Regions from separate parts of the Simiduia sp. 21SJ11W-1 genome, predicted to be linked through region 1. Evidence: riboswitches for the same ligand, from Rfam matches in the RefSeq annotation. Region 1 holds a riboswitch; the other holds the start of a gene.
The links. A riboswitch is a leader RNA that binds a small molecule or an ion and turns the genes downstream of it on or off. The one in region 1 is predicted to bind thiamine pyrophosphate.

Region 1 (11,916 bases):
CCAGCTCGTAGTTCAGCAGGCTTTCGGTGTCGAATTGCTTTTTATCGGCAAGCGCGGCTGGCAGGCTCATGTTAAAGCCGCCGGCTTTGTAGCCGCGGGCAATGCGGGCGTAGCTGGTGTGCGCATCATTCAGGCTGTAGCTCAACGCCAGGTGGCCACCCCACATAGATTCAGAGGGCGAAAACGCATCGCTGTTGGAATCGCTGTAATCGGCATCGCGGGTTTCGCTGCGCACACCGATCGATAGCGCAAGCGCACGGGAAAGCTGCGTATCGGTTTGGGCAAACACGGCCGTGTTTGTGGCTTGGTAGTCTGATTGTAAAACCGCATCAGGCCAGGTGTTGTATTCGGAGTAGAGATCGTTGTTTTCTTCCAGTGTGTGTTGATACACACCCACTAGCCAATCGGTGTTGTTAAACAATTGGCTGTTGGCAGTAGAGGCCAGGCGCACTTCCTGGCTCAGGGTTTGGCGGCTTGCCTGTTTATCCCAAATGTAGTCGTACACGCAGGGTTCAGTGCCTATTACGTTCCAGTCGCTGTCGTAGGCCGTGCAGGATTTGCTTGCCCAGTAGGCGGGGTTTGCCCAATCGCCGTCATAGGCGTGGCGGTGATCGGTATCGGTACCAGACGTAATCGCCGTTACCTGCAACTGCTCGCCGGCCCAGTGAATTTTCAGGCTGCCGCCATGGGTTTCCTGGCTGTCTACGCCGGGTTTATCTGTGAGGGTGTCAAAGCCGTTGTTGTCGAGGGTCCAGGCATCGTAGCCGTTATCCAGATTGGCGTAGAGGTAGTTGAGATCAACTTGCCATGCATCACTTGGCGCCCAGCGCAATTTGGCGCGGGTGGTGAGCTCATCGCGGCCATTGGTGTCTGTGCGGTTTAAAAATTTGTTGTTGCGGTAGCCGTCTTGTTGCTGGTTTTCCACTGCCACACGGTAGCTTAGGGTATCGGTCATCGGCCCGGAAATCGCAACACCCAGGCCTTGCTGGTTGTCTTCACCGAGCGTGGCCTGGCCTTTGAAAGTAAACGCATCGGTAGGGTCGTTGGTTTTCAGGTAGATCATGCCGGCCATTGCGTTGGCGCCAAAGCGGGTGCCCTGGGGGCCGCGTAGTACTTCCGCTTGCTGCACATCAAAGGTGCTGGCGGCCATGCCCAGGCCCGAGAGGTCTATGTCGTCAACCATAAAGCCCACCGAGCTGTTGGGCGCGCCCTGGTAGTCTTCCTGTTCGCCTACGCCACGAATCTGGAAGTAACGGGGGCGGCTGGTGGCGCCCGACCAGTTCAGGTTGGCAATGTTGTTAAGCACATCTTCAAAGTGGCGAGCGCTTTCATCTTGCAGGGTTTGGGCGTTAATAACGGTAATACTGCCGGGCACTTGTGTGAGTGCAACATCGCGGAAATCTGCCGTTACGGTAACCTCTTCCAGTGCGTTTGCACTGGCATTGGCGCAGCTCATGGCAATGGATGCAGCCAGCAGGCTATGTGGCAAGTGATGAGAAAGCTGTTTCATAGGACCTCAATTCAAACAGGAAAATTGAGATCCGGCAAAGGACGTGATGGTGGGGAAAGTTATCAGGCGATAGCTATCGCTTTTGTGCCCATTCCTACGCCGGTGCTAGCCGGATCAGGTTCCAGGGTTCGTCGAAGACATCTCAGTCTGGCGCGCCAGACACCCCTTGGCGGGCGAGATTGTACCAGCAAACGAGTAACGCCGTCAGCTTGGCTATACTGGAAAGCCAGTGGTTGGAGGATACGATGAACAGTAATATTGTTGAGCTGGATTATTACCGCAGTACCATCCCGAAGGTTATGTCAGGCATTGGCAACAGTGCCGGGAAGGATTTCTATCAGGCGATCACACAGCAGCTTGCAACCTGTATCGCCTCAGACTTCACCTTCATCAGCCGGTTGCTACCTGGCGAAACCCGGGTAAAAACTTTGGCACTTTGCGCCGGAGGCCAGCTGGGCGACAACATGGAGTACGACCTAGCGTACACCCCTTGCCAGGATGTGCTAGACAACAGCGTGTGTGTTTACCCACGCGATATCTGCAGCCTTTACCCGAAAGATCAGCTACTGATCGACATGCAAATAGAAGGGTATATAGGAACACCTTTATATAACCGTTCTGGTAAGTGTTTGGGCTTGATTGTGGCTCTGTATAAAACGGAAATTCGCCACCCAGACAGGGTGCAGGGCCTGTTTGAATTATTTGCCGGCCGGATTGCGGCCGAAATTGAAAATCACGAACTTAATGATGCGTTAACCCGCGCCAATGACGAGTTGCGCGCGCACCAGACATTTCTGGAATTGCGGGTGCAAAGGCGCACGGCGGCACTGGAAGATGCCATGGCTGCAGCAGAAGAGGCAAATCGCGGCAAGAGTGAATTTCTGGCGCAAATGTCTCATGAGATCCGCAACCCCTTAAACGGCGTGTTGGGGGTAGCCGATTTACTGATGGATGCCGGTTTAACGGCAGAGCAACAACAGCTGGCACAAATTATTACCCATTCCGGCCAGCATTTAATGGGCGTAATTAACGATATTCTGGATTGGTCCAAGGTGGAAGCGGGGCAGTTGGAGCTGGAAGCCAGGCCCGTTGATTTACGCACATTGGTGCATGAGGTTGCGGCGCTTTTTCAGCATAGAACCGGTGCCATTGCGTTGCACCTTGATATAGATGATGCCGTGCCCGCATGGGTGGAGGGCGACAGCACGCGCATGCGCCAAATCCTGGTCAATCTGTTAAGCAATGCCTTCAAGTTTACCCGTGAAGGCGAAGTCCAGGTGAGGCTGGGGTGGCGCCAAGGCCTGGAAGTGGCCATTGAAGACACAGGTATAGGTATTGCCAAAGACAAGCTTGCGCGCCTGTTCCACCGCTACGTGCAGGGCGACAGCAGCGTAAACCGCAAGTTTGGCGGCACCGGCCTTGGCTTGGCCATCTGCAAAGGGCTTGCAGAGGCTATGGGGGGGCGCATAGAGGTGCGTTCTACGGTGGGCGTGGGTAGCTGTTTTACCCTGTGGTTACCACTGGCCGACACTCAGGCTCCCAAGCAGGAAATTGCGCCGTCTGAGGTATTGCCTGATTTGAGCCATTTACGGGTACTGGTTGCCGAAGACGACTCTGTGAACCAGATGGTCATCAAGGGATTGCTTGCGCGTTACCAGATCCGACCCGAAATGGTGGCCAACGGCGCTCAGGCGCTCAACGCCGTCATCAAGAATGTGCCCTTTCAAGTGATACTTATGGATTGTGAAATGCCGGTTATGGATGGCCTGCTGGCTGCAAAAGCGATTCGTGAGCACGAGCAGTCGCATGCGTTGGAAGCGTGCACAATATTTGCGTTAACAGGCCACGTGCTCAGCGAGGAAATTGAACTTTGTGTTGCGGCGGGTATGAATGGTCACTTGGCTAAACCTGTAGAAAAACAGCAATTGCATAAATTACTCATAACCTGCGCCAATAAGCGTTAGGGCGGCCGGCTAGGTTGAGCGGGCCTAAAACCAAGGTTTAGGTCATGTGCTGCACTAACTTAAGGCTGAAAGTGCGCAAAATTTAATGTCGTTTCCGGTGGTGGTTTCGCCATTAGCATGGCAGCTACGGATGATTACCTGCTTACATGGCCTTTAACAGGGGCCGGAAGTCTTCCAGTTTATCAAACAGCTGCCAAATATAATTGCTGGTGCCTTTTTCCCGGTGCGGGTGCATATCGGCTAGCGCCGGGTTATTGCAGTAGTTTTCAAAATGTTCAACCGATTGCCACTGCACCAGAATCATTACTTGGCGGGGCGCCAAGTCACCGGCGCGTGCTTCGCGAAACTTGCCGATGGAAATCACTTCACCGCCGTGGCTTGCCACCGCTTTGCCGGATTTGCGCACATAGGCCAGGTATTCTTCTTTGTTTGCTACATCGAATAGGTTAAGTGCCAGTACGGGCATGGTGTGTCCTCAATTTTATTTTACAGAGCCTGATTAATCATTCATCGCCATCGCCATCGGCAGATTGGCTGCGCTTTTTGTCGGCTTCTTTGAGCAGGTTTTCCACATTTTTGGATTTCTCCAGCGCATCTAATTGATGCTGTGGAATAACGCCATCTGGCTGGGTGTCGTCTTGCGGTGGTTTGCTATCGCACGCTGTGATCGCTGTGGTTGTTACTATGAATGCCAAGAGTGTGTGTTTCATGGGCCTGCTCCTGAATAGGGGTGAGTTACTTTATAGTGGCTTGATTTATGGCCGAATGGCTAGAATTTTTTAGATTTTGATGATGTTATCACGCGCCGGGCGAAGCGGCGGGCAATAAAAAAGGCAGGCGGGTAACCCCGCCTGCCTTTTTATGTTCCAGCGCCTGTTAGCGCATGGCAACCAGCATGCTGGCCGGGTCTTCCAGAAACTCCTTCCAGCGATTGTTAAAGCGCGCAATGGTGCCGCCGTCGATGACGCGGTGATCGCCAGACCAGCTAACCGTCATGATCTTGCGGGCCTCTACCTCACCTTTGGCATTAAAGCGCGGCAGCGCCTGCATTTTACCCAGCGCCACAATGGCCACTTCCGGCTTATTGATGATGGGTGTGGCCGCTGTGCCGCCAATGGCGCCAACGTTCGAGATGGTAATGGTGCCGCCTTTTAATGTTTCAGGGCTTACGCGGCCCGAGCGTGCGCTTTCGGTAAGTGTAGAAATTTCACCGGCCAGCTCCAGAATACTGAGCGCCTGCACGTTTTTGATGTTCGGTACCAGCAAGCCCACTTTGGAATCTACCGCCATGCCAATGTTGTGCGCACCCAGGTAGGTGATTTCAGTGCAGTCTTCGTTCACGCGGGAATTCATGGTGGGGAATTCCTGCAGCGCCAGCGAAAGGGCCTTCATGAACAAGGGCATCATGGTGATTTTGATGTCCGGGTACTTGGCTTTTAATTGCAGGCGCAGTGTCACAAGATCGGTGATGTCGATTTCATCCACGTAGGTGAAGTGTGGAATGCTAGACACAGATTCCTGCATGGCGCGCGCCATCACGGCTTTCACACCTTTGATGGGCTCGGTGCGATCAACGCTTGCCTTGGGGCTGGTGGCCGGCTGCTCTGCCTTGGCCTGGGTGTCGCCACTCAGGAAGTTGAGCATGTCTTCTTTCAAGATGCGGCCGTTTTTGCCCGTGGCGGGCACGGTGCTTAAATCTACATCATTTTCCCGCGCAATGCGGCGCACGGCAGGTGTGGTGAGCGCGCGCGAGGTGTTGCGCTCAAAGGCGACGTCTGCGCTGTCGTCTACGGCGGCCTGCTGCGGCGCGGCCGGTGGTTTGGTATCTGGTGCGGGGGCGTCGGCCTTCGCCGCAGGGGCGGGCTCTGTGCTTGGGCCTTCATTAATTTCAATGGCAAACAGCGGCTCGTGTACCTTGGCGATGTCGCCCTCTTTGTAATAGAGCTTTACCACCTTGCCATCGTACATTGAGGGAATTTGCACCAGGGCTTTATCGGTAGACACATCGGCCACGGCCTGGTCTTCGGTAATGGTGTCGCCTTCTTTTACCAGCCACTCAACCAGCTCGCACTCCACAATACCTTCGCCGATATCGGGCAGAATAAAATCTTTAATCATGGTGTCTTATCCTTGTCCTGATTGCTTAGTAGTGAATGCTGCGTTTAATGGCTTCGAAAATTTTGTACTGATCGGGCATGTACTCTTTTTCGTGCACCAGGGGGAAGGGGGTGTCCAGGCCGCACACGCGCGCAATGGGTGATTCGAGATACAAAAAGCAGTGATCTTGAATAGTGGCGGCTATTTCACCGGCAAAACCGCCGGTAATGGGGGCCTCGTGAGTGATGAGCAGGCGGCCGGTTTTTTTCACGGATTTGGCCACAGTGTCTACATCCCACGGCAGCAGTGTGCGCAGGTCGATCACCTCACAGGAAATGCCCTCGGCTTCGGCCATGGCGGCCGCCGCTTGCAGGTGTTCCATTTGGGCACCCCAGGCCAGCAGCGTGATGTCTGCGCCTTCTTTCACCACTTCGGCAACGCCCAGCGGCAATTCAAAATCGTCTTCGGGCACTTCGCCAACGGCTGCGCGATACAGGCGCTTGGGCTCGAAGAAAATTACGGGGTTGGGGTCGCGAATGGCGGCCAGTAATAAACCTTTTGCCTGGTAGGGTGTGGAGGGCACAACCACTTTCAAACCCGGTGTTTGGGTGAAGTAGGCCTCGGGCGATTGCGAGTGGTACAGGCCGCCTGCAATGCCGCCGCCGTAGGGCGTGCGAATGGTGAGGCCGGCCACATTAAACTGGTTGCCCGAGCGGTAGCGGAATTTGGCCGCTTCATTCACGATTTGATCAAACGCCGGGAAGATGTAATCGGCAAATTGCATTTCTGCCACCGGCACATGGCCTTGCGCTGCCATACCAATGGCAAAGCCTGCAATGCCTTGCTCGGTGAGCGGGGTATTAAAGCAGCGGGCGCGGCCGTACTTTTCTTGCAGGTTGCTGGTGGCGCGGAACACGCCGCCGAACTTGCCGATGTCTTCACCAAAACACACTACGCGCTTGTCGTTGGCCATGGCCAGATCCAGTGCGCTGTTTACGGCTTGCAGTAAATTCATTTTAGCCATGATCAGTGCTCCTTACCGGTAACGCTGGCTGCGGTTTTGGGGTATTTTTCCGGGTATTTGGCGATGTGTTCGCGTAGCTCGGCCATCTGGTTTTCCAGGTTGGCGCAAGGTTTGTCGTAAACATCGGTAATTAACTCGGCAAGCTCGGGTGCGGGCACTTTTTCGGTGGCCTTTAGGGTATCCAGCACCTCTTTGCGGTAGGCTTCCAGCCGGGATTTTTCCTCGGCTTCACTCCACCACTTTTTGGCAATCAGCCAGTTTTTCATGCGTAGCACCGGGTCTACTGCGCGCCATTTGTCTTCTTCATCGCGCGAGCGGTAGCCGGATGGGTCGTCTGAGGTGGAGTGTGCGCCCAGGCGGTAGCTCATGGCTTCAACCAGCACCGGCTCGTTGTTTTCCACGGCAATTTTGCGCGCCTCTACGCAGGCGGCGTATACGGCCAGTACATCGTTGCCGTCTACGCGAATGGTTTTCATGCCGTAGCCCACACCGCGCGCGGCAATGCCGTCGCCGGCGTACTGTTCATCTGCCGGGGTAGAAATGGCGTAGCCGTTGTTGCGGCAGAAAAACACCGTGGGGCATTTAAGTACCGCGGCCATGTTCATGCCTGCGTGAAAATCGCCTTCACTGGCGGCGCCTTCGCCGAAATACACCAGCGTACAGGCCTGCTGGCCTTCCAATTTTTGTGCGTAGGCATAGCCTGCCGCTTGTGGAATCTGGGTGGCCAGTGGCGAGGATATGGTCATGTAGTTGAGCGCGTTGCTGCCATAGTGAATGGGCATCTGGCGGCCTTTGCCCAGGTCTTTGCTGTTAGATAGCATCTGGTGCATGAACTGTTCGGTGCTGAAGCCCCGGTAGCGCAAAGCGCCGTGCTCGCGGTACTGGCCCATGATCATGTCTTTGTCTTCGAAGGCGGCGGCAGAGCCGATAACGGCGGCCTCTTCGCCGGTGCAAGTCATGTAGAAGCTCAGCCGCCCCTGGCGCTGGGCGCCTACCATGCGTTCATCCAACACGCGGATAAACAGCATGGTGTCGTAAATGCGCAGGGCGGTTTCCTTGCTGAGCTTGGGCGCTTTGGCGCCGGTGTGCAGCGTGCCGTCGGCCTTTAGCAGGCTCAGGGTGGGAATGGGCAGTTCGAAACCGGACATCAGTCGCAGTTGGTGGGTGATTTTGTCGCTCATCTGTTACCTCTTACCCGTAGGTGGTGTGGATTGAGACTTTTTATAAGCATCTGCCTGCCGTGTTATGGCTGTTGTGCAGGTCTAGCCGGTGGCTCTGTCCGGCCCGGCCAGGGTCTCTGAGTGTAGTCGCTCCAACCCCAGCCAATAGCCCAAAAAATTAGCATGCAAGGCTTTGGTGAGTCCTACTTATCTTGAGGGGCCTAAGGTGCCACTTGGGATATTAGTTGCTCGCAAGTTATAAATATTAGTGACTTATACCAAGAATATAATAAATGGTAGTTGATATGGCTCGGCGCGGCGGGGGCAGGCCTTGGTATTTCCTGAAAATTGGCTCCCTATTGGGCGCGCGATTGGCGTAAAATGGCGGCTTTTTACCCGCCAGAGGAATTAGCCCCATGCCCGTAACTGATCAGCCTTGTGATATTGGATTCATTGGCGCCGGCGTGATGGGGAAGAACCTCATCATGAACCTTGTGGATAACGGCTTTCGCGTGATTGCCTTTGACCTTGATCAAACCAAGCTTGAGGCGCTCAGGGCGCAGGATGAAGCCGAGCGTGGCGATGCCAGCCCCCGGGTATTTACCTGCAATTCCTATACAGATTTGCTGGCAAGCCTGAGTGCGCCGCACTTGATTGTGGTTTCTGTTCCTGCTGGCGACCCGGTAGATGATGTGTGCCACAAGCTGATAGATGCAGGCCTGCAGGCCGACGACATTGTAGTAGATACCGGCAACAGCCTCTGGACAGACACCCAGCGCCGTGAAAAAGAGTATGAGGGCAAGTTTATTTTGTTCTCAACGGCGGTATCTGGCGGCGAAGTGGGCGCTCGCTTCGGGCCTTCGCTCATGCCCAGTGGCGACCCCTACGCCTGGACGCGCATCAAACCCCTGTGGGAGGCCATTGCCGCCAAGGTGGACCCCGAAACCGGCAAGCCCATTGAGCGCAAAGCCCCCGGTGAAGTAGTGGCCAAGGGCGAGCCCTGTGCGGCTTACATTGGCCCGAGCGGTTCAGGCCACTATGTAAAGATGGTGCACAACGGCATTGAATATGCCGACATGCAGCTGATATGCGAGGCCTACCAGGTAATGCGCGACGCCCTGGGCATGACCGACACCGAAGTAGCCGCGGTATTCAGGCGCTGGAATGAGGGCCGTTTAAACAGCTACCTGATTGAAATTTCTGCCGAAGTGCTGGATACCCGAGATAGCGAAACCGGCGAGCCGCTGGTAAGCATGATTCTGGATAAGGCCGGCCAGAAGGGCACAGGCCTGTGGACCGCCGTCAGCAGCCTGCAGCTTGGCTGCCCCGCGCCCACCATTTCAGAGGCGGTGTTCGCGCGCTCCATTTCCACCCTGAAAGATCAGCGCGTAAAAGCCGCCCGGCTGCTGGCAGGCCCAGATCAAGCCCTGCCCGATGTGGCCGAGCGCGAAGCCATTATCGAGCAGCTGCACGACGCCCTTTACTGCGCCAAAATCTGTGCCTATGCACAGGGGTTTGACTTGATGAAGACCGCAGCCAGTGAGCAGGAGTGGAGCCTGAACTTTGGTGAAATCGCCAAAATCTGGCGCGCCGGCTGCATTATTCGCGCGGTATTTTTGCAATCCATCGCCGATGCCTACGAGCGCGATGAAGAGCTGGATAATCTCCTGCTGGATGCCTACTTCGCCGAGCAGATCTCAACCTACCAAGCCAACTGGCGCAAAGCCGTGGCAAACGCAAGCCTGTGGGGCGTGCCTGTGGCGGCGTTAAGCTCGGCGTTGAGCTACTATGATGCATACCGCACGGCGGTACTGCCCGCCAACCTGTTGCAGGGCCAGCGCGATTACTTTGGTGCCCACACCTTCGAGCGCACCGATAAACCCCGTGGCAAGAAGTACCATGTTGAGTGGGGGCAGGCCGGTCGCCCTATGGTAAAAATGAAGTAAATCCCTGCCCCGCGGTCATGGCGGGGCCTCGTTCGATCTGGCAGATCGTTTTTTGCAATCCTACATTGGAGGTCGCTCATTCAAGGCCTGACGTTGGTAGCGCTGTTGAACGTGGTGCGGGTGAAAATTTTACGGGTAGCGCGAGCGTTGCCACTTTTCGCGGCCTTGGGCAGTGGTGTGCTCTATGGCCAGGAGTTTTCGCCGCGCGGGTTTCAGGGCGTTGCTGCATCTGAGGCGCACTCTGAAAGCCAGCGCGAAAGTATCCCGCTCTATTACTACCACGATAAACCGCCCTATATCGTTGATCCCTCGAGCCAGCAGGGTGACTATTTTGAATTGGTTAGCCACCTGAACAATGTGCCTGGCGGGTATCACTTTTATCTTGAGTATCTGCCGCGCAATCGCGTGGATCGGAAGCTGTCTCAGGGGCAGCTTGATGGGCCGGTGATCGGCGTTAATCCACTCTGGTTTAAAGACCCGGATGAACAGCGCTACTGGTGGACTTCAGCCATTTTCAACGATCGCGATATATTTGTGTCCAAGGCGCTTCGCCCTTTTGAATTTGTCGATGCAAGCTCGTTGCACGGTAAGCTCGCCTGTCTGGTGTTGGGCAATTACTATGTGGGTGTGAGTGAAGCTGTCTCCGAAGGTGTTTTGCGCCAAATAAAAACAACCCGTGAAGAGGTGGTGCTGGAAATGCTTGATCAGGACCGCTGCGATTTTGGGATTGTGAGTGAATCCTTGTTTCGCTATTGGCAGGCAAGCCATACTGCACCCGGCAGTTTTTACGTCGCCCGTCAGCCACACGATGAATTCCAGCGCCGGATTTTAGTGCCCCGTAGCCGGCTCACCTTGTTCCTCCATTTGCAGCAGGCCCTAGAAGCCTGGCCTGTAACGCAAAATTGATGTCCGCGCACTAATTTTTTGTATAGGTGTCAACCGATGGCCGGATGCGCCGTTGTACCCAATGTTCATTCAACGAATTGGCTTTGGGAGCTGACAATGGAATATTCGAAAATCAAAAAAACTGTGGTGGGGCCGCTGGCTCTGGCGATATTGGGTTGTGGCTTGGTGGCCTGTGGCGGCGGCAGTGCCAGTGGCGAGCCAGATCAACCGGTGGTAGAACCCGCGGCTGAAAACACCAGCCTCACCATCGGTATTACCGATGCCGAAGGCGATTTTATTCAATACGAAGTTGCCGTGGATAGCTTGCAGCTGGTGAATCTTGCCGGCGATGAAATCAGCGTGTTGCCAAACAGCGCCCGTATTGATTTTGCCCAGTACACAGATGTGACAGAAATTTTATCGGTGGCGTCTGTGCCTGTGGGTGTATATACCAAGGCCATAGCAAACCTCAACTTTGCCGACGCCAACATCGTAACGCAGGATGCAGAAGGCAACCTGTTAGCTGCCACCGCGATAGATGCGCAAAACAACCCCCTTGGCGAGGTAAGCGTGGCGATTGACTTGGCAGGCTTTGGTGACGATCGCGGTTTGCGTTTGCGCACGGGCATGCCCGCGCGCTTTACATTGGATTTCGATCTGGACGCCTCCAATGTGGTGGTGACAGATGACGCAGGCACGCCTGAAGATGTGACTGACGACACGGCAACCACCGAGGTGGCCGCTGTGTGGGTGGCCGAACCGCTGCTCGACGCCGCGCGCGATCACCGCATTCGCGGCCTGCTTCAAAGCGTGAATGAAGCAGATGCGAGTATGACTTTGGCTATTCGCCCGTTTCATTTGCGCGATGGCGCCTTTGGTGAAATTACTTTAGCGGTAGCGGAAGATGCCGCCTATGAAATTGATCAGCAAAGTTATAGCGGCGCTGAAGGTTTAACGGCCTTGGCCGCAATGGCGGCAGACACGCCACTTGTTGCTCACGGGCACTTTGTTGAAGCCGATGCGCGTGTGGTGGTGGATACCGTGTATGCGGGCAGCAGTGTGCCCTGGGCTGGCGGTGAGTTTATTAAAGGCGTGGTAACTGCCCGCAGTGGCAATCAAGTGACGGTGCAAGGCGTGCGTTTCACACCGGATGACATGTCTGTTGAAGTGAGCCCGGAGTTGATGTTCACTTTAACAGACAGCACAAACATCTCCCGCCCAGGCGCGATGGATATGCTCGACAGCTCGGCGGTCAGCATCGGCCAGCGCGTGCGCGTGTATGACGAGGTTGCCGGTGACGGCGTGCAGGCTAGCCATGTGGGCCTGCTGA
Region 2 (11,916 bases), 1.8 Mb from region 1:
GATTTGCGGTGAGGGGTAAAGGGCGCTGCCAAGCAACAGGCGCGCGTTAAATGGCTCGCCATAAAGTGTGAATGAATCCATTTCAGCCTCCACTTACCGGTACTACCACATCCAGCCGATCGCCAGTTTTTAAGCGGTGTTCAGCGTACAGATGGCGCGGCACAAACTGGCCGTTTACCGCCACCGCGTATTGCTCTGGCAGCGCAGGCCAAAGGGCCAGGGCCTCGGCCAGTACCGAGGCATCAGCAAGCTCTAATGGCTCATTGTTAATGGTGACAGTCAGCATGGTGGCTGATCTCCTGTTGCGCGGGGGTTAGCGCGTGGGGGTGAATGTCTAGGTGAAACAGCAGCGCCTCAACCATGGCCGGTGCCAGTAAAAACCCGTGCCGGTAGAGCCCGTTCAAGCGCACCAAACCCGGGTGAATGTCGAGCCGGGGCCGGTGATCCATAAACGCCGGGCGCAGGTTGACGCGGCTGGCGAGAATGCGCGCCTCGGCAAAGGCGGGGTTTAGAGCGTAGAGCGCGCTGCTAAGCTCCCAATGCGAGCGCAGGCTGATGGGCGAGCGATCTTCCGATTCGATTTCAGTGGCGCCCAGCACATACCGCTGGCCGGGTTTGGGCACCAGATAGAGCTTGTAGCGCGGGTGCAGGCAGCGAACCGGGCGGGTAATTTGTACCTCCGGGCAGGCGATTTCGAGCAGTTCGCCGCGCTGACCGCGCAGGCCATGCAGCGCACCTTTGGCGCCTACGCCCCGGCAGTCGAGCACCCAGTCTGCCCGGTTATCCCCAAGCTTATAGGGCTCGGGTTCTACCGCCTGGCCGCTCAACACCGGCACCTGCAAATACTTGAGTTCAATAAGCAGCTGATCCATCAACGCCTGGTTATCAATGTGCGCCTCACCGGGCAGTAGCAGGCCCTTGTTGAAATGCCCAAGTGCCGGTTCCAGTGCGTGCAAGGCTTCTGCGTTTAGGTTCTCGGGCACTGCGATCGGGCGAGAGTGCTCGGCGGCCTGTTGCAGCCGGTGCTTGAGTTTTCGGTGAAACTCCGCCAACAGTGTTTGATCTTGCCGGTGTGCCACCACCAGTGAACCCTGTTGGGCAAAGCTTACGGGTTGGCTGAGCGCTGCAAGCCACCCGGGCCAGAGCCCAAGGCTGTGGGTGCCGAGCGCATGGATGAGCGGCTCGCTATCGGCCAGCTCCGCCAGTGGCGAGATCATACCGGCGGCGGTAGTGGCGGCGGCCGGGCTTGGGCTGAGGCTGCCTGCTTCAAACAATTGCACCCGGTGCCCGGCCAGAGCCAGGCGCCACGCACACAGGCGCCCCAAGAGGCCGGCGCCGGCAACGGCAACGCGCAAGGCCATGCCTACGCCTCCTGGTAGAGGGCGCTGCCGGTGTCTCGAAACTCGGCCGATTTTTCCGCCATGCCCGATTGCGCCGCTTGGGCTTCGGCGTAGTCGCGCACATCCTGGGTAATTTTCATGGAGCAGAACTTGGGCCCGCACATAGAGCAAAAGTGGGCGAGCTTGTGGCCTTCTTTGGGCAGGGTTTCATCGTGATAGGCGCGCGCTGTGTCTGGGTCTAGGCTCAGGTTGAACTGATCTTCCCAGCGAAATTCAAAGCGCGCCTTCGACAGGGCGTTGTCGCGCACCTGGGCGCCGGGCATGCCCTTGGCCAAGTCGCCTGCGTGGGCGGCAATCTTGTAGGCAATAATGCCTTGCTTTACATCGTCGCGGTTGGGCAGGCCCAGGTGCTCTTTGGGGGTGACGTAACACAACATGGCGCAACCCATCCAGCCAATCATGGCCGCACCTATGCCCGATGAAAAATGATCGTAGCCCGGGCTTATGTCGGTAATGAGCGGGCCGAGTGTGTAAAAGGGTGCGCCTTTGCAGTGCTTGAGTTGCTCGGTCATGTTTGCCTGCACCATGTGCATGGGCACATGGCCCGGGCCTTCAATCATGGTTTGCACATCGTGGCGCCAGGCGATTTCTGTGAGCTCGCCCAGTGTGCGCAGTTCTGAAAATTGCGCTTCGTCATTGGCGTCTTGCAGGCAGCCCGGGCGTAGGCCGTCGCCCAAAGAAAACGACACATCGTAGCGCTTCATGATTTCGCAGATGTCTTCAAAGTGGGTGTATAAAAAATTTTCCTTGTGGTGGGCCAGGCACCACTTGGCCATGATCGAGCCGCCACGCGAGACTATGCCCGTCAGGCGATTGGCAGTCATGGGGATGTAGCGCAACAACACGCCTGCGTGAATGGTGAAGTAGCTCACCCCTTGTTCGGCCTGCTCAATGAGGGTTTCTTTAAAAATATCCCAGGTGAGATCTTCTGCAATACCGCCAACCTTTTCCAACGCCTGATAGATGGGCACTGTGCCAATGGGTACGGGCGAGTTGCGAATAATCCACTCGCGGGTTTCGTGAATGTGCTGGCCGGTGGATAAATCCATCACCGTGTCGGCGCCCCAGCGGGTGGCCCATACGAGTTTTTCCACTTCTTCTTCAATGGATGAAGTCACCGCCGAATTGCCGATATTGGCGTTGATTTTTATGTGGAAATTGCGCCCGATAATCATCGGTTCAAGTTCGGGGTGGTTGATGTTCGCCGGAATAATGGCGCGCCCTTCGGCCACTTCCTGGCGCACAAATTCGGGGGTTATTTCAGGCCCGATGTTGGCGCCTAAACTTTCGCCCGGGTGTTGCTCTGCATACACAGGGGTATTGCTTTGCTGCGCGCGCGCCATATTTTCGCGCAGTGCAATGTATTCCATTTCAGGGGTGATGATACCGGCGCGGGCATAGTGCATTTGGGTAACGTTGCGGCCGGCTTTGGCTATGCGGGGTTCGTGGTTGCCATTAAAGCGAAACTGTTCAAAGGCGATGTTCTGTGCCCGTTGGCGGCTGTAGGGCGCGCTGGGTTCGCTGAGCGGTTGGGTGTCTGCGCGCTCGCTAATCCAATGGCTACGCAGCTTTGCCAGGCCCGCATTGACATTAATAGTTGCGCTTTCATCGGTATAGGGGCCGGAAGTGTCGTACACGCGTACCGGAGGGTTTTTTTCAACGCCGTCGTCTTTTAAGCGGGTATCGGCCAGCGAAATTTCGCGCACAGGCACGTTTAAATCGGGGCGGCTACCCTGCAGGTAGTGTTTTTTTGAACCGGGCAATGGGCCCGTGGAAATGGTGTGGCGATTTGATTGGGCGTGTGTATCGTTCGGCATTGCAGTATCCCTCAGTGAAGTTTCTGCGCACGGCAGGGGCTCACTTTCGGGGCTGCAATCAACCACAACAAACAACCGGGAGAGGGTTGTTCATCACTTGATTCCTACGCAGGTATTAGCCTGATCAGGTGCAGCGGGTTCCTATTGCTATGGTCTCAGCCCTTGATGTTGCAGGGCACCCCGACAAGTGTGGCGCCAAGAGTAATAGCTAAGTAGCGCGCGCGCAAGGGGCTTTGCGTATGCCGTTAGGGTATGCCAAGCCAGGCTTGGTCAATTAATTTGTAGCCTTGTGGATCATAGGCCAGCAAGCCATTGCGCTCGAAGGGTTCGTAATAATGGCGGGAAAAGTACATGGCGCTCAGCTCGGCAAAGTATTCGCGGTGATTTTCCAGTGCGTAAGCTTTCTCGATGACTTTGTTCCAGGCCGTTTTGCGATTGGTGTAAAGGCCCGATTTTTTTGCATTTTCATAGACCTTGAGCGCCAAGGGGTAGAGGCGTTTTTTGTGGTAGTGATAAAAGCCGTGCGCCAGTTCGTGAATGCTGATGGCAAGGGCCAGTTCATCACTCATGCGCATAAAATTACGGGCGGAATTGATAATAATGCTGTCGTCAAAGCGCGGTGAAATGCGATTGCCCTTGGCGAAATACCAAAGGCCGGAATCTTTACCGCCGTAGGAGGAATCTGAGCCGGAAAAAATATAATAGCGAATGCCGGAAAATTTCGCCTTTTGTGCGTTGGGGAATCGCGCAAGGGCTGCCAGCACAGCGGTTTCAAGTTTGCGCGCGCTGTTGCGGGCAAGTTCCGGGTCGGTTTCAGCCAGTTCGCGCTCAACAATAATATTTATGGCGTAACCTGTTAAAGGCAGGTGCGCGCGATTGGCGTAGTTGTGGTATTCCCTGGATTGCTGCCGGCCAAATTGCGAGTGGCTATTTAGGATGCGCACTTCACGGGTTTCAATTTTAGCCTCGCCGCACCGGCGCGGATCGTCGGTAAATATTGGCCTGCCCTTGGCATCTTTACAGGATAAAATTTGTTCGGCACTAGCAAGCTGTGCCGTGGCAGCGCTGAGCAGTAGGATTACGAAAAATAGCGGTTGTACAAAGAAAGTGCGGTAGCGGGGTTTGTAAGAGTGAGTGCAGGGCGGCATCCGTAAATCCTTTGTGCGGCGCGCTGATCAGTTGCGGTGCGCCCAGTGCGCACCTGCAACCGATAAGTGTAAAGCTTAGCGGGGCATAAACTCCAGCGGCAGCTCGGTTTTGTAGCGAACCTGTTTTATGGAGAAGCTCGATTTGATGTGGTCTATGCCGGGCATTTGAGTGAGCTTGTCGTCAAGAAAACGTTGGTAGGTTTGCAGGTCAGGTACCACCACGCGAATCAGGTAGTCGAAGTCGCCTGTCATCAAATAGCACTCCATTACTTCCTGCCATTCGTTAACGGTGTTTTCGAAGGTTTCCAGCTCGCTTTTTACCTGATGATTCAAGGTGACCTGAATAAATACGCTTACCGGCAGGCCTACTTTGGAGGGCTCAAGCAGCGTAACCGCCTGGCGAATAAAACCTTCATCGCGCAGGTTTTTTACCCGACGTGAACAGGGCGAGGGCGACAGGCACACCTTGTCTGCTAGTTCGATGTTCGGAATGGTGGCGTTGCCCTGAAGAATGTCCAGGATTTTGCGGTCTGTTGCATCGGGAATGTAGTTGGCCATAGTGCGACTTTTGATCGTTAATGTTATGGGAAAGCCCCTGGTTGTTGATCGTGCTTACGTATGTTCACGTGCCGTGTGGCGGGGTGTTCGCCTGCACGGGGTAGACATGGCCTTGGTGGGCCCGCTTGCATCGATCCTCGGGTGCCAAATTTGGGGCAACTTTAGGGCTTTTTGAGAACTAAATAAAGCGTTCTGCCAAAGAATTTAGTACAAAATGTTGAAAAGCGCCTCAGTGGTGCAATAAATGAATTATTGGTCAGCTTCCGGTGCGGGCCTGGTTTGCGCTGAGATGAGCGATTTTGTCGACCAGTTCAGGGGTATATCGCGCAATATCATAAGGTTTTATCAGGTTTTTTACTCAATGATGCTAAGTAAAAGCGTGGTATCGGGTGGGCCTGTTTTGGTGCACTTTCGCGCTGAAAATGAAGGAGACGACAGCAGCCGGCCCTATGTTCGGAGATTTAGTGCCCGGGCTCCGCTGCCAATGGCCATTGAAATCCGCCCGATGGCTGTGCAAAAGCGTGGCGCAAACGCAGGCTGCAGGGGCAGGTTTTTCTCTATACAACCGCAGCTCACAAAGTGTTTGGCCGCCTTGCGCTGCTGCTGAATGTTCATCGAATTTGGTACGCCGGTATCAAGTAGCTGATGGGTGTGGCCAGGGCCACAAGCCGTGCCGGTAATTTGGGTGGCTTTTAGTGGGGGGCTAGTCACTAGAAACTAGTCACTAGAAACTTCCCCATGAGCAACTATCACCCACTACTCGCAGACAACAGAGGCTTTTGCTCTGGTTGGGTTGGCGGCTTGCGCCCGGGGTTTCTGCCGCCAGCGCCACAGGCCCAGGCAGGCGGCGCTAAAGATGCCTAGCACAGTGAGCGCCAGTAGCAAATCGCGAAGATTGCGGCCCAGGAAATCCAGGTGGTGCCATTTGTGCAAATAGCCAAAGCTTGCGCCTTCCAGCGCGCTTGTGGTGTTTGATACGGCGGCCAAGGTGCCGGTGTGGGGTTGAATAAAATAGGTAGGCCCTTGCGCGCCCCGGTCATCTTGGGTACGCACGGCCACCACGGGCAAACGTTTGTTAATGAAGCCGTAGTGGCGATTAAAGTGTGCCATGTACTCTGTACTTTTTACCGCTAATTCACCGCGCCAATGGCGGCTCTGGGCCCGGGCGAGCGCCTGTGCTGTGTCTGTAAAGTTTGAATCTGGCGCTGAGGCCATACGCTCGGCGCCAACATATTGAATAACCGGCATTACCGGCCGGGCTTTCGGGTTGTGGTGTTGGTGGCCGCTTTTTTGAGGGCTCTCCAGCGTTTGCTTGTGTGCCGATGTGTGGGGATCTAGGCCCTGCTCGGGCGCACTCACCACTCGCCAATGCTGTTGCTGCCCGCTCGCAATCCATTGGGCTTCCAGCCAGCCGCCCGGTAGGGTGATGCCGAAAGGGGGTGCATCATTTTCAAGCGCCTGGCCCAGCGCTGGATGGGGGTTACTTGCCCACAGGTGAAACAGCCCGCTTGTGCAAAAGCAGGTAAGCGCGAGAGCAAGCACACCGCTCAGGTGGGCGTGCCAGCGCCTGCTGCGCGCCCAGCGGTGTTGATGGTTAAAAACGCCCTGGCGCCACCAGCGTAAGTACAACCAAAATCCCATCAAGCCAAGCGCAGTGATCAGCAAGAGCGCTGCACTCATTAGCCAAACCCTGCTGGGTTCATGTGGCCAAAAGTGCCAGCTATGAAGGGTGCGAAACCAGTGGCCGGTTGCGGCTTTGGTGTCATCTACCAGTGTTGCCAGTTGGCCTTGCTGGGTATCTACATACACGCGCAGGTTATCGTCGCGGGCAAATTCTACCCGCCACACAGGCAACAACCGGTTGATGGTCAGATAGTCGTCATCAAAGGCCGAAATTTTTGTAATGGCGGCCACTGTTGCCTCGGGCTCACCGGCGAAATGCCGCGCTAAATCAACGGCGTAGTTTTGTTCGAAATTGGCAAGTGGGGCGAGCGTTGCGGCATCGGCAAAACGGGTGTGATCCAGCTGCAAAAGGAGCCGCTGTTGATGATTAAATACCCGCAAGTGCGTAAATGGGCCCAGTGCAGATGCTATGGCCTGAGGTTCAATGTGATGTTCGGCTTGGGGCTGTAGGAGTGTGCCGGTAGCCTGTGCCGTTGGATTAATCCGGCTCAAAATAGGGTGGGCAAGGCCGCTGAGTGCCCAACAGGCAATGAACAGCCAGGCCCAAAGCCCTAGGCGTTGATGATGGCGCAGGCACCATTGGGTAAATGCTTTCATGGGTTGTATATCGCCGTGCTCGGTGGTGTTGTACAAACTAAGTCAAAAAAGCCGCCGGGAGGCGGCGTAAATACAGCTGGCTGAGGCCGTATCAAAAGCGGTAATTAAGCCCTGCAATCAGTGTGCGTGGGCGCCCGGGTGAATAGCTTGGCCCCCATTTGCTGGTGGTTTCCGCATAGCGCTCATCGGTTGCATTGAGCAGATTTGCATAAACGGTAAGTGGCTGGCTGATGTTGTAACTTGCCCGCAAATTCACAAGGTCGTGGCCGGGGTAGGTTTGGGTGTTGGCCTCGTCTATGAACGATTCGCTTTGGTGGCGCCATTCGGCTTCTAAGCGCCCGCCTTTTAGCCAACCCGGACGATAGCTCAGCCACAGTGTGGTAAACACTTCCGGGGCCATGACCTGTTGCTTGCCGCTGTAGTTGTTGTTGGCCTCTTGCCAGTCAACATACTCGTGGCGCGCCCAAGTGCCGGCAAAACCGGCCTGCAGCTGCTCGGTGAGGTCTGCGGCCAAGGCCAACTCCAGGCCCCGGTGGCGGGTAGTTCCGGCATTGGTATTTCGGCGTGCGCCGGTGGCATCGGTAGTGCTGATAATCTCATCATGCAGTGTCATGTGGTAAATGCTGAGCTCGGTGTTGAGCCAATCGCCCATGAGCCCCCGGATACCAATCTCCACGCTGTCGGCTTTTACTGGCTCAAGCTCCGTTGAATTAACGGTGCGGCCTGCGCGAAATAATTGCGACTCTGTGGCAATGCGAAACGCGTGGCGGTAGGCGGCGTAGGCGTTGAGGTTAGGTGAAATATCCCAGGTGGCGCCAAGCTTGGGGCTTAAATGCGACTGGGTGATCTCGGTATCGGCCGGGCGTTTGTGAATAGATTCAAGGGCGCTTTCAGGGGCAAGCCGGGTGTGATAGTTGTAGCTTACCCAGTCGTAGCGCAGGCCTGCTGAAAGCCGCAGGCCTTCCCACAGTTCGGCCTCTGTGTGCAGGTAGGGTGAGAGCGATAAAAAATCTACGCGGTAATCATATAGCGCCTGTTGCTCTTGATAGCTTAACCAGTAGTCGCCCGGGTCTGTATCTGTGCGCACTATGTAGGTTTGCAGGGTGTCGCCGCGCGAGCGGTCTGTGTCTATACCGGCAATCCAAAAAGCTGCCTCTGTGTCTTGTTTGTATTTTGCATTAACGCCCAATGAGTCGTGGCCGTTGGCATTAATGTGGGCGTCTTGGGAGTCTAATTGGCAGGCCGGGTTGAGCCAGGGTTTACAGGTTTCTCGCCCGGTGTTGAGTGCCCATGTGGCCAAGTATTCCAGCCGGTTGTGGCGCGCGAACGGCGTCAGGGTAAGCTCACCCGCGCCAAGGCTTGTGCGCCACTCACTGGTTAAGCGCACGGCGCTCACGTCGCGATAGCCGATAAGGTTGCCCGCTTTCTCAGGCTCGTTAAGGTAGTCTGATTCGCGCAGGCCGCTGCCGCCGCTTTCGTTATCAATGTGGCTCGCGCTCAGCACCGAGTTCACCTCGAACTCACCCACCTCTGTGGCCCAGCTCAAAACCCCGGTGACTTTTTCATAGGCTGTGTGGTCGCGCCAGCCGTCGCTTGAAAGCCATTCCACAGTGCCGCCAACGGCATCATTTTCATCCACTTGTGCGGCCTTGATTTGTAGGCGCTTAAAACCGAATTCGCCCGCTTCAAGGTTGGCGCGGGTGAAGGACGCATCCGCAGGCTGGCCATTCAACAAATTAACCACACCGCCAATGGCTTCACTGCCGTAGAGTGCAGAGCCCGGGCCTTTGATAATTTCCACGCCATCGGCTTGGGCGGTATTCACTTCGTAGAGCGCGTTATGATTAAAAAATGCCGCCGAGCGGGTGGGTACATTGTTCTCCAGATACAAATACACAGGACCATAAGACATAGGTTGGCGAATGGCTGCGGCCACACCACTGCCGGTGCTGCCAAGCTGGGCCAGGTTTACGCCGGCAATGCGGTTTAAGCTGTCTGCGGCGTGTACTCCGTTGAGCTCCGCTAGCGTTTCAGCGGAAAGCACGCCCACTGAGGCTGCGGTATCTGCCAGCCGCGCAGCCTCTTGGGTGGCGGTAACGGTTATGGTTTCCAGCACCGATGGGCTGGCGGCGAGTGTGAGCGGCAGGCTTGCGCCAAGGGTACTGCAAAGGCTTACAGCGAGCAGTGGCCGGATGTGCATGTTCAATCCTTGGTGTGTGACTCTGGCGCGAGTATAAAATTTAAGGTGTGCGCGCAACATATGACAAAATGTCGCACCCCTTGCTGTTTCGTGAGATTGCCATGCCGCAATGTGAGCCTAAAACCCAGCCGCTAAGTTGCGCTTCAGGCGCGCCCAAGTGCCTGATTGCAGCCCCTGATGCCGGCGACATATTGGCAGCACTTGTGCATCAAGGGTTGCTCACCCCTGCACAGGTGCATGTGGCGGTAACTTCCGCTGAGGTTGCCCAATATATTGGCGAAGTTGACATTGTGTGTGGCAAGCCAGCCTGGCTTGCGCCTCATCTGCACCTTGCGCAAAAGCTTCGCTGGCTGCAATCCACCTTTGCCGGTGTAGAGCCGTTAATGGTGGCGGGCTTGCCGCGCAATTACCAACTCACGGGCGTGAAAGGTATTTTTGGCCCATTAATGCGCGAGTATGTATTTGGCAAATTGCTGGAAATATTTCGCCACTTTGGCTGCTATCACCGTCAACAACAGCAAACGCTTTGGCGCCCGCACGCCTACCAGGGCTTGGCCGGGCGTACATTGATGGTGGTGGGGTTAGGGTCTATTGGCGCAGAACTTGTACACACTGGCCAACACTTTGGCATGCGCACGCTCGGGGTTAACAGCACCGGCCAAAGCGGGTTGCCCCTTGATGGGTGCTATGCGCTGGATGATTTGCAACAAGGCGTGGGGTCAGATGCGCTGGCCTCTGCCGATGCCATTGTTTTTGCATTGCCCGGTACACCCGCACTTACAGGTGTTGTAGACGCACAGTTTTTAAAGGCGTTAAAACCCGGCGCCGTGCTGGTGAATGTGGGGCGCGGGCAATTGATAGATGAGCGTGCGCTGTTGGCCGCGCTAAAAGCAGGCCAATTACAAGCGGCGGTATTGGATGTGTTTACACAAGAGCCGCTACCCGAAGACCACCCCTTTTGGCGCGCGCCAAACCTGCACCTGACGCCGCACATTTCAGCGCTCACGTTTACAGCGGATATCGCACGAATATTTGCCGACAATTATCAGCGGTTCCAGGCGGGTAAGCCGTTGCTGCACGCGATTGATTTTGCCCGTGGTTATTGATTGCGCGCAGACCTTTGGTTTTACATTTGGCGTTTAGGGTTTACTCAGGCTTGGGTGTGTAGCGCATGTCTATGTGGTCTATGCCGTCTTCATCGTACACAGGCGAAACAGGTTTAAAGCCAAGCGATTGGTAAAAATTCAGTAAATAATGTTGTGCGCCTATGGTGATGGCCTGGCCCGGGTAGTGTTTGGCCACGGTATCCATTGCCCGCTGCATCAGTTCGCGCCCAAGTTTCTGGCGGCGTCCGGCGCGCGTTGTCATTACCCGGCCGATGGAGGCATCGTCAAAACTCACGCCCGGTGCCAGTATGCGCGCGTAGGCAAGTAGCTGCGGCACCTCTGCAGTTTCAATATTATCTGCGGTGTCAGCTGCTGTTGGCTGGCCGCTACCCACCCAGGCGCACAGGTGCAGTGCGGCTGCATCTTTGCCGTCTATGTCTTGGTAGACGCACTGTTGCTCCACCACAAACACTTCGGTACGCGCCTGTAAAATTTGATACAGCAGGTGCGGGCTAAGCTCGTTAAATGCCAGGCATTGCCAGTGGCTCATGAGGTGCTCCGGTTAATTTTTTAGTGCGGCATTATGGGTGTGCAAGAGCCTAGCATTTGCCTGGGCTGTGTGAAATATGCCGGGTGAAAAAATACAGGGTTGGCAGTATTCGGTGTTTTTTTTGCTGCGTGTTGTGGCGATTACTTTGCAGGTTTCGCTGGCGGTTTTCTGCCGATTTTTATAACGCTGCTTGAAGGTGCGAGGTGATTAAGGTGAGAGCAGCACAGGCCCTGATAGGGCCTGTGCGTTGGTTGGTTTACAGTTGGCGCACCGGCAGTGGGGGTTCATCGCTGCCGGCAACGCTAAACAGTGCAATGTTGCCACCGGTTGCAGACACATTGTTGGTATAGGTGCGCTCAGTGGCAAAGCGGCGCACATACAAGGGGCCGCCCGCTTTGGGGCCGGTACCTGAAAGGCCCTGGCCGCCAAAGGGGTTTACGCCCACAACGGCGCCCACCATGTTGCGGTTGATGTAGGTGTTGCCCACCCGCGCCTGGCTAAAGACTTTTTTCGCCGTGGCTTCAACGCGCGAGTGCAAGCCCAGGGTCAGGCCGTAACCGCTGTTGTTAATTTGCGCCAGTACCTTGTCGAGCTCGCCGGTTTTGTAGCGGATTACGTGCAGTACCGGGCCGAACACTTCACGCTCTAACTGCGCGAGTTCTTTTAGCTCAACAATGTGTGGGCCAAAGAAGGAGCCCTCCGCAGGCACTTTGTCTGCCGGGTAGCGGTAGAGAACCTTGGCTTCTTTTTCCATGCGCGCCATGTGATCGGTGAGCAGCTTTAATGCGTCTTCATCGATTACCGGGCCCATGTCGGTGCTGAGTTCCCAGGGGTTGCCCAGGCGCAGTTCGTCGCAG

Region 2: another riboswitch for thiamine pyrophosphate. It lies ahead of thiC (phosphomethylpyrimidine synthase ThiC); the one in region 1 lies ahead of L1F30_RS13320 (TonB-dependent receptor).

What each region holds. Positions count from the first base shown of each region.
Region 1 covers NZ_CP090959.1:3,037,954-3,049,869, reverse strand. The annotation lists gene L1F30_RS13320 (TonB-dependent receptor) at 1-1,510, opposite strand, end outside; TPP riboswitch at 1,585-1,687, opposite strand; gene L1F30_RS13315 (hybrid sensor histidine kinase/response regulator) at 1,756-3,474, shown strand; gene L1F30_RS13310 (DUF1330 domain-containing protein) at 3,617-3,940, opposite strand; gene L1F30_RS13305 (hypothetical protein) at 3,978-4,184, opposite strand; gene L1F30_RS13300 (2-oxo acid dehydrogenase subunit E2) at 4,351-5,592, opposite strand; gene L1F30_RS13295 (alpha-ketoacid dehydrogenase subunit beta) at 5,618-6,595, opposite strand; gene L1F30_RS13290 (thiamine pyrophosphate-dependent dehydrogenase E1 component subunit alpha) at 6,598-7,776, opposite strand; gene gndA (NADP-dependent phosphogluconate dehydrogenase) at 8,172-9,701, shown strand; gene L1F30_RS13280 (hypothetical protein) at 9,822-10,607, shown strand; gene L1F30_RS13275 (DUF4382 domain-containing protein) at 10,704-11,916, shown strand, end outside.
Region 2 covers NZ_CP090959.1:1,246,342-1,258,257, forward strand. The annotation lists gene L1F30_RS05580 (thiazole synthase) at 1-81, opposite strand, end outside; gene thiS (sulfur carrier protein ThiS) at 83-286, opposite strand; gene L1F30_RS05590 (FAD-dependent oxidoreductase) at 267-1,361, opposite strand; gene thiC (phosphomethylpyrimidine synthase ThiC) at 1,364-3,217, opposite strand; TPP riboswitch at 3,302-3,410, opposite strand; gene L1F30_RS05600 (hypothetical protein) at 3,463-4,365, opposite strand; gene L1F30_RS05605 (Lrp/AsnC family transcriptional regulator) at 4,441-4,923, opposite strand; gene L1F30_RS05610 (PepSY-associated TM helix domain-containing protein) at 5,680-7,203, opposite strand; gene L1F30_RS05615 (TonB-dependent receptor) at 7,295-9,403, opposite strand; gene L1F30_RS05620 (D-2-hydroxyacid dehydrogenase) at 9,472-10,509, shown strand; gene L1F30_RS05625 (GNAT family N-acetyltransferase) at 10,550-11,059, opposite strand; gene putA (bifunctional proline dehydrogenase/L-glutamate gamma-semialdehyde dehydrogenase PutA) at 11,316-11,916, opposite strand, start outside.